One region of the Undibacterium sp. Di27W genome, then DNA from elsewhere that is predicted to be linked to it. Evidence: predicted binding sites of a transcription regulator. Region 1 holds the regulator's gene; the other holds the start of a gene.
What was found. Region 1 encodes LexA, which represses DNA repair genes until DNA is damaged. Its sites were predicted from a motif close to ACTGTATNNNNATACAGT; they were not measured.

Region 1 (4,135 bases):
CCAACTCCTACAATATCCCGCCAGCCTTGCTGGACAGGATGGAAGTGATACGTCTCTCAGGTTATACCGAAGATGAAAAAACCAGCATTGCACAACGTTATCTGCTGCCTAAGCAAATCAAGAACAATGGTTTGAAAGAGGGCGAGATCACGGTGGCAGAAAGTGCTTTGCGCGACATCATTCGCTATTACACACGTGAAGCTGGCGTGCGTTCGCTGGAAAGGGAAATCTCCAAGATTTGTCGCAAGGTCGTGAAAATGCTCTTGTTGAAAAAGACCGAGAAAAAAGCCACGGTTAATTCCAAGAACCTGGATAAATATCTGGGTGTGCGTCGCTATGACTTTGGCGTTGCAGTCAAGGATAACCAGATTGGTCAGGTAGTCGGTTTGGCCTGGACGGAAGTGGGCGGCGATTTGCTGACCATAGAAGCGGTAGCCATGCCAGGTAAAGGTGGCGTTATCCGTACTGGTACTCTGGGCGATGTCATGAAAGAATCGATCGAGGCAGCCCGCACAGTGGTACGCAGCCGCGCCAAGCGTCTGGGTATCAAGGCAGATGTGTTCGAGAAGAGTGATATCCATATCCACGTACCTGAAGGCGCTACACCAAAAGATGGCCCGTCTGCTGGTATCGCCATGACCACGGCCTTGGTGTCAGTTTTTACTGGTATTCCAGTGCGTGCTGATGTCGCCATGACAGGTGAGATCACTTTGCGTGGTGAAGTATTGCCTATCGGTGGCTTGAAAGAGAAATTACTGGCGGCTCACCGTGGCGGTATCAAGACTGTGTTGATACCTGAGGAAAATGCCAAGGATCTGACTGAGATCCCGGACAATGTCAAAAACAAGCTGGAAATTATCCCGGTCAGGTGGATAGACAAGGTTCTGGAAATCGCATTGGAAACCCAGCCTGTTCCTTTGGTGGATGAGCCTGTTCCTGTAGCCGCTGCAACGCCGGCTGCAGCGACTACGGAAACTCCTGCAGATACGACGGTTGTTAAGCACTAAGTTTCTGAGGCAACAGCTTGTTGCTCTGAAATGAAAAACGTCCGGAAAATCCGGACGTTTTTTTTATGTCTCTCGCTTTTTAATCACTCAAAGGGCTGGTGCTTATTGGGAGGGGCAGAGAGGATGCAGGAAAGGCTTGCCGGCGGGCAGAAACACGTAAGTTTGAGATATCAGCTTGAGATATCAGCTTGAGATGCTGCCCGGGCGTGACGTAAACGAGAGGGTAAAATCACGCCCGGGCTGACCTCAAACCCAGTTGCGCATGAGGCCAACAGCCAGGCCTTCCAGCGCGAAATCTTCTTCCGTATCACCAATCTTGATGACAGGGTAATCCGGATTTTCCGGCATCAGCTCTATCAAACTGCCGGTCTTCTTATAGCGCTTGACGGTCACGTCATCACCCAGGCGTGCAACTACGATCTGGCCATTGCGAGCACTGTCGGCTTTTTTTACTGCGAGTAAGTCGCCATCCAGTATGCCCGCATCACGCATGGACATCCCGCGTACCTTGAGCAAGAAGTCTGGTTTGGCAGAGAACAGGGCTGGGTCTACATGGTAAGTGGATTCTATATGTTCACTGGCCAGTATCGGCGAGCCAGCGGCAACGCGGCCAACCAGTGGCAGGGCAAGCTGCAATAGGGCTGGGTGGGGCAAGGTCAGTTGCTTGCCCGTGATATGGCTGGACAACTCTGACTCCAGCAGGCGTATGCCGCGTGAAGTGCCTGCTGCAATTTCAATGACGCCTTTGCGTGCCAGGGCTTGCAGATGTTCTTCTGCCGCATTGGTTGAGCGGAACCCCAGTTCTGTCGCAATCTCGGCACGGGTAGGGGGAAAGCCCGTGTTTTGAATGGCGTCTTTAATCAGGTTCAGGATTTGTTCCTGGCGGGAAGTGAGTTTGAGCATGGCGTTTTCTAGTGTTAAGGTGCTGTATATACAAGCAGTCTGTATTTTTATACAGTAAAGCTGAATATGCAAGTCAAAATCCCTGAGATCGCCAGTAAATGTGAAAAAATACCTCACTATCAATGGAAAAACGGCCTATAACTTAGCTAAGCCACTGATCTAATTGATCAATATGAAAAACTGGGTTATTATTATCGGCTTTCCTCTTCCCGCACTCGTCTTGACGCCGAGGCGGGCTATTTTATTGTCCACAAGGAGAATATATGCGTCATTATGAAATCGTATTTATCGTACATCCAGATCAGAGCGAGCAAGTTCCTGCAATGATCGAGCGCTACAAGGCAAGTGTTGTAGCCCGTGGTGGTCAAATCCATCGCGTTGAAGACTGGGGCCGTCGTCAATTGGCTTACATGATTCAAAAATTGGCAAAAGCACACTATGTTTGCTTGAACATCGAATGCGATGCTGAAACTCTGCTCGAGTTGGAAACAGCATTTAAATTCAATGATGCTGTTTTGCGTCACCTGACAGTCAAATTGAAAAAAGCAGAAACAACACCTTCTCCTATGATGAAAGCTGTTCAGAAAGAAGATGCTGCAAAAGCGCAACGTGTTGAAGCGCCTGCTGCTTAATAATTGACAAAGGTCGCGTAAAAAAATAGTGAATCAGCTGAAGCTCGTAGCCCGGATTGTGGAAAAAAGTGCATTGCGCTACACCCCGGCCGGTATCCCGATAGCTTCTGCTACCTTGATGCATAGTTCAGAAACTCGTGAGGCGAACACAGTTCGGCAGGTCGAGTTTGAGATTTCTGCGATGGCTGCTGGTGAAATATCCCAGCGTTTTACAGAAATTGCTCTGGAACAGCCCATGGAATTCACCGGTTTTTTAGCGCGCAAAAATCGCAATAGCAAAAGTCTCGTTTTTCACGTCACTGAATTCGGGACACATTTACTAGATTAGGAGCCAAAAATGGCATTCGGTAAAAAATTCGACAAAAGCAAATTGAAGCAAAAGCGTCAACAACAAAACCCTTTGTTCAAGCGCAAAAAATTCTGCCGCTTCACAGCAGCACATGTAGAAAAAGTTGACTACAAAGACATCGACACACTGAAAGATTTCGTGCAAGAAAACGGCAAAATCATGCCAGCACGTTTGACCGGTACAAAAGCGCTGTATCAACGTCAAGTTGACACTGCAATCAAACGTGCACGTTACCTCGCGTTGCTGCCATACACTGATTTGCACACAGCGTAATTGACGACAAGGTAAAGGAGAAAAATATGCAAGTTATTCTGTTGGATAAAGTCGTTAATCTCGGCAATCTGGGTGATGTAGTTCGCGTTAAAGACGGCTATGCACGTAACTTTTTGATTCCACAACGTATGGCTCGTCGTGCTACGACAGCTGCAGTTGCTGAATTCGAAGCAAAACGCGCTGAACTGGAAAAAGCAGCAGCCGCCAAATTGGCAGCAGCTCAAGCTCAAGGCGAAAAACTGTCCGGTCTGACCGTACAAATTACACAAAAAGCTGGTGTGGATGGCCGTTTGTTCGGTTCCGTTACTAATGCTGATATCGCTGAAGCCCTGACTAAACAAGGTTTCGCTTTAGAAAAAGCACAAGTACGTTTGCCACAAGGTCCGTTGAAGATCGCTGGCGAACACAGTGTTTCCGTTGCTTTGCACACTGACGTTGTAGTTGACGTTAACGTTGCAGTAGTGGGCGAACACGCGTAATTTGTTTTTTACAAATTGCTGGAAAAAAGCCGGGAATTCCCGGCTTTTTTCATGTTTGGGGGAAATATCGCCCGATTTACCTGTTTGTCACAAACTTGTCACAAACTCGCCAATTTCTCGTAATTTGAACCCTCTGGTAGTTTGATTTAACGGTTATAATGCGCGCCATGAAAGCTGGTTCTGATCCTCAAGTTGACGCTCTACGCGTCCCTCCCCATTCCATAGAAGCAGAGCAATCTGTTCTGGGTGGTCTATTGCTGGATAACGCGGCCTGGGACCGTATCGCTGACTTTATTGGCGAAGAAGATTTTTATCGTTATGACCACAGGATTATCTTCCAGTGCATGGTCAAGCTCATCAATAGTTCTCGTCCGGCTGACGTCATTACCGTCTTTGAGGCGCTGACGAGCACAGGCAAGGCAGAAGATGCCGGTGGCCTGACCTACTTGAATGCATTGGCACAAAATACTCCCTCAGCCGCCAACATTCGTC
Region 2 (4,135 bases), on a different contig from region 1:
TGCCATCGGGTGCCTGCACCATAGGGGTAACAGGAGTGCGACCGTTAGAAGCGAGTCCTGGCAAAAATTCTGGGGTTATGCCAGCACCTTGCGCCGAAAGAGCGTATGTGAACAAGCAAAAAGCAAGCACCGAAGTAAGATAATTCAATGCAGTCATGTTGCGCACACAACTGACCCTGTACACAATTAGTTTAAACAGCATATTTTACAAATTAATTCTGAAAAAGATTTTGACACGCTCCGATTTGCTCGCAATGTCAGTAAGCGGTTTCTGAACGGGCTATGATCGGTTGAATATAACGCCGTTCAGGAACCGCTTACCACCAAGCTACGGCTTATCAGCCCAATGTCTGGGATTCAATCAAAGTCAGGGATTTAATAATAAGAATATCCTCCACTTGGTCATTCCTGCCCAGGCAGGAATCCATCGTATTAACACCTTTAGAACCAAATCTACCACAACCTTATTCAAGATTTTTAAGTCTATACAAATAAATCAAGAACAAACAAAATCAAGCAACGCCACTGTGCCCCAGTCTGCGCTCACTGCTGTCCAGAATAATGTTTTTGACAAACAATAACGAGTAAATTCCCTTCCTTTCAAAAGGATGTTGTAGGGGTTTCACAAAGCATGCTTTGTACCGACAGAATCTAAGCCGCCTACTAGCAGCGCAGCGGACGGGTTAAGGTGGGGATGGGTTTCGGTCGATTGCCGATGGACGAATTTGCGTCGAAAACCCATCCCCATCCCAACCTTCCCCTTGAAGGGGGAAGGAGCTTCAAGTATGGCCGTTTGTAAATAATATTCATTTGCAAAATTGAGTCTCCGATTCAGAAAAATCGCTACGAAACTGCTTGTACTTGAGGTTCAGAAAGAGTCAAGGCAATTATTCCAGACAGCATTGAGCCTGCGCTAGGGCGACATTGCTGGAGTATGTGGTTCTCTGTATTTACTCCACATCCTCATCCCGCGACACCCGCATAGCCGCCTGCGTAGCCCGGCTGGAAAAACCCCTCTGCTGCAAAAACGCAGCCTGCTTCATCTTCTCCTGATGATCTTGCGGCGCATGCCGGAATTTCCTGTGCAAGACCTGAACCGCCCTCTCTACTTCAGACTCTTTCAAGTCTTCCTTAACGTTTTCTATATCCTGCGCATCCAGTCCGTGGCTTTGCAGCTCCGCCAGGATACGGTTATTGCCAAACCTGGCTTGTCGCCTGTTCACTAACGATTCAGAAAAACGCTCGCCAGACAAATACTTGGCGGCTTCCAGAAAATCCAGCACAGCGCCAACATCATCACCCTCTTCCGCATAGCGTGCCAGCTTGCGCTCCAGTTCCATGCGGCTATGTTCACGCATGGATAAATACCGCAGGGCTCGGGCTTTCAGGCTAATGGTAGGTTTTTTCATACTTTAAAAGCAAAAATGCCGGTTGGCAGCTACCAACCGGCATGATACAAACTAAGGCACTAGCAGTACTACAACTTAGTACTAAAACTTAGTGCTGCAACTTATTCAGCCGTCGCCGCTGATGGCATCAGCAAAGGCACGCCCAGATGCAAGCGCACTTTGTTTTCAATTTCAAATGACAACTCAGGACGCTCTTTCAGATAAGTACGTGCATTGTCCTTACCCTGGCCGATACGCTCGCCGTTATAGCTATACCAGGCACCGGCTTTTTCTATGATCTTGGCATCTGCTGCCAGATCCAGAATCTCGCCTTCGCGTGAAGTACCTTCGCCATACATAATGTCAAAGTGCGCTTCCTTGAATGGTGGCGCCACCTTGTTCTTGACTACCTTGACCTTGGTTTCATTACCCACCACTTCATCACCGGACTTGATAGAACCAGTGCGGCGGATATCCAGACGTACGGAAGCATAAAACTTCAGTGCATTACCGCCTGTTGTCGTCTCAGGGCTACCAAACATGACGCCAATCTTCATACGAATCTGGTTAATAAAGATCACCAGGGTATTGGTACGTTTGATACTGCCAGTCAGCTTACGCAAAGCCTGGGACATCAGACGTGCTTGCAGACCAGGCAAAGAGTCACCCATGTCGCCTTCAATCTCGGCACGTGGCGTCAAGGCCGCGACCGAGTCAATGACCACCAGGTCAACGCTGCCAGAACGCACCAGCGCATCGGTAATTTCCAGCGCTTGCTCGCCTGTATCAGGCTGGGAAATCAGCAAATCAGACAGATTCACACCCAGTTTTTGAGCGTAACCTACATCCAGCGCATGTTCAGCATCGATAAACGCACAAGTACCGCCCAGCTTTTGCATTTCAGCAATCGCCTGCAGCGTCAATGTAGTTTTACCAGAGGACTCAGGGCCATAAATCTCAACCACGCGGCCACGTGGCAAGCCGCCAACGCCCAGCGCGATATCCAGTCCCAGCGAGCCAGTAGAAACAACCTGCACCTCTTCCACCACTTCACCGTCGGCCATGCGCATGACCGAACCTTTACCAAACTGCTTTTCTATCTGTGCCAGCGCTGCTGCAAGTGCCTTTGCTTTTTCTGAGGCATTTTCTGGTTTCTTATCGTCCATACATTCTTTCATTCAATAAGCGGCGGGTGGAAAAAGGAATACAGGCTTAATTTCCTGCGATTTGCAGTACTGTATAAAAAAACAGTGATTTATGCAAGCGACTTTTTGCATAGATTGTTGAACGGAGGATTTTACAGCGAAGTGTTGGCAATCATTCAATTATTGATCGTTTGATAAAATTTCTGTCGAAATCCACTTAACTCTGAACTTTCTTGCTCTGTGTAGCGCATATGTCCAAGACAGTGCTAATGGCAATGTTTCACATTGGAATAAATAAGGTCAACGGCAACCATGGCGATAAATCACTCAAGCTGGGTACATGAAGACTGAATCCAGGGCTATCCATTCAGAAATTGGGTTGTCGCACATTTCATTTACTGACATAATCGATAATAAATTAACCTGATCACAAAATGTCGCTAAAAGAAAAACAAAATTCAATCGAAGTAACACAACCGCGAAGACCAGGAAGGCCACCGTCAGCCGTGCCAAAAACCAAGTCAGAAGCAGCGGCCGAAAGTCGGAAAAAAAGACTGCAAAAGGGCAGACGAGTTGATTTGATATTCGACGAAGATGATGCAAAGCTTCTGGGTGCAGTTAAGGAAAAACTGCTTGCTCTCTCAGAACAAGAAGCAATCAAACAATTAATTCGTCAAGAGGCAAAAAAATTCAAGCTATAGGAGCAATATGAGTCAAATGTATGCATGGGCTAACACTGTTCAAGCACTAATAAATTTTGGTTCTGAACATACATGGGTAACAACTTATGATCCAGGAACTGGCTCACCAAATGAAACTCTCGGCCACTATTGGTATTGCTGGGGCAAAGAGCGTACACATGCTAGGAATTTGGTAATAGGTAAAGGTGGAGTTGATTTTGCCCTAAAAATTGCGAAACCAAATAAAAAAGATGAATCCGTAGGAATAGAATATGGGATTGACGGTGTTTGCCATCAGATGGCAAATAGATTACTCCGCTTTTCGCTTGATGAAAATAACATGCCTGTAACTGTTCACCAGGCAAAAGGGTATTTACTCTCTAAAATGATGTACGGAGAGTATGGCGGTTCAAAAGATGAAAAAGTTCTCGCTAAATGGAATACATTAGTAAGTAATTATCAAAAATCAATCGACGGTGACAAAAATGTCTGAAACCATAAATCCTAGAATTACGGAGATAAAAAGTCGTTTGCCTCAAAACTCATTTACAGAGACTGATGATGCAACAGTCGTTGAGTTAATTAATCTAGAAGATCGCATGTCTGATAATAAAATATCACTTATATCTCTTATGAATGAAGAGATATTGGAAAAAACGGAAGTTCTGGAAAAAATTGAAATTTGCTTTCAGGTATTTCTTAAAAAAGCAGTAAAAATCCTTGGCCCCGAAAAATGCAAAGCAATATATGATTTTTTGCCAGGAGAGAATTTAACATTCCTTGAATCAAAAAAAGTTGAAGTCCCCTCTGCACTAGCCGTAAATCTAGGCAAAAAATTAAAAGATCTGGAAATCATTAGCAGCTATGACATACCAAATAACCCATTGGTTGTTAAAGGAGTCCGGATTGGTCGGCCTCCTGA

Region 2: a site for LexA is predicted at 2,623-2,640, ahead of recA (recombinase RecA). Genes of this name have one in related genera too.

What each region holds. Positions count from the first base shown of each region.
Region 1 covers NZ_JBMPOS010000005.1:367,686-371,820, reverse strand. Annotated here, with positions in the region: gene lon (endopeptidase La) at 1-1,007, shown strand, start outside; gene lexA (transcriptional repressor LexA) at 1,254-1,910, opposite strand; gene rpsF (30S ribosomal protein S6) at 2,174-2,542, shown strand; gene priB (primosomal replication protein N) at 2,571-2,870, shown strand; gene rpsR (30S ribosomal protein S18) at 2,880-3,164, shown strand; gene rplI (50S ribosomal protein L9) at 3,191-3,643, shown strand; gene ACO0LF_RS13275 (replicative DNA helicase) at 3,811-4,135, shown strand, end outside.
Region 2 covers NZ_JBMPOS010000006.1:193,270-197,404, forward strand. Annotated here, with positions in the region: gene ACO0LF_RS14345 (choice-of-anchor tandem repeat GloVer-containing protein) at 1-202, opposite strand, end outside; gene recX (recombination regulator RecX) at 951-1,409, opposite strand; gene recA (recombinase RecA) at 1,511-2,554, opposite strand; gene ACO0LF_RS14360 (hypothetical protein) at 2,968-3,234, shown strand; gene ACO0LF_RS14365 (hypothetical protein) at 3,242-3,706, shown strand; gene ACO0LF_RS14370 (hypothetical protein) at 3,699-4,135, shown strand, end outside.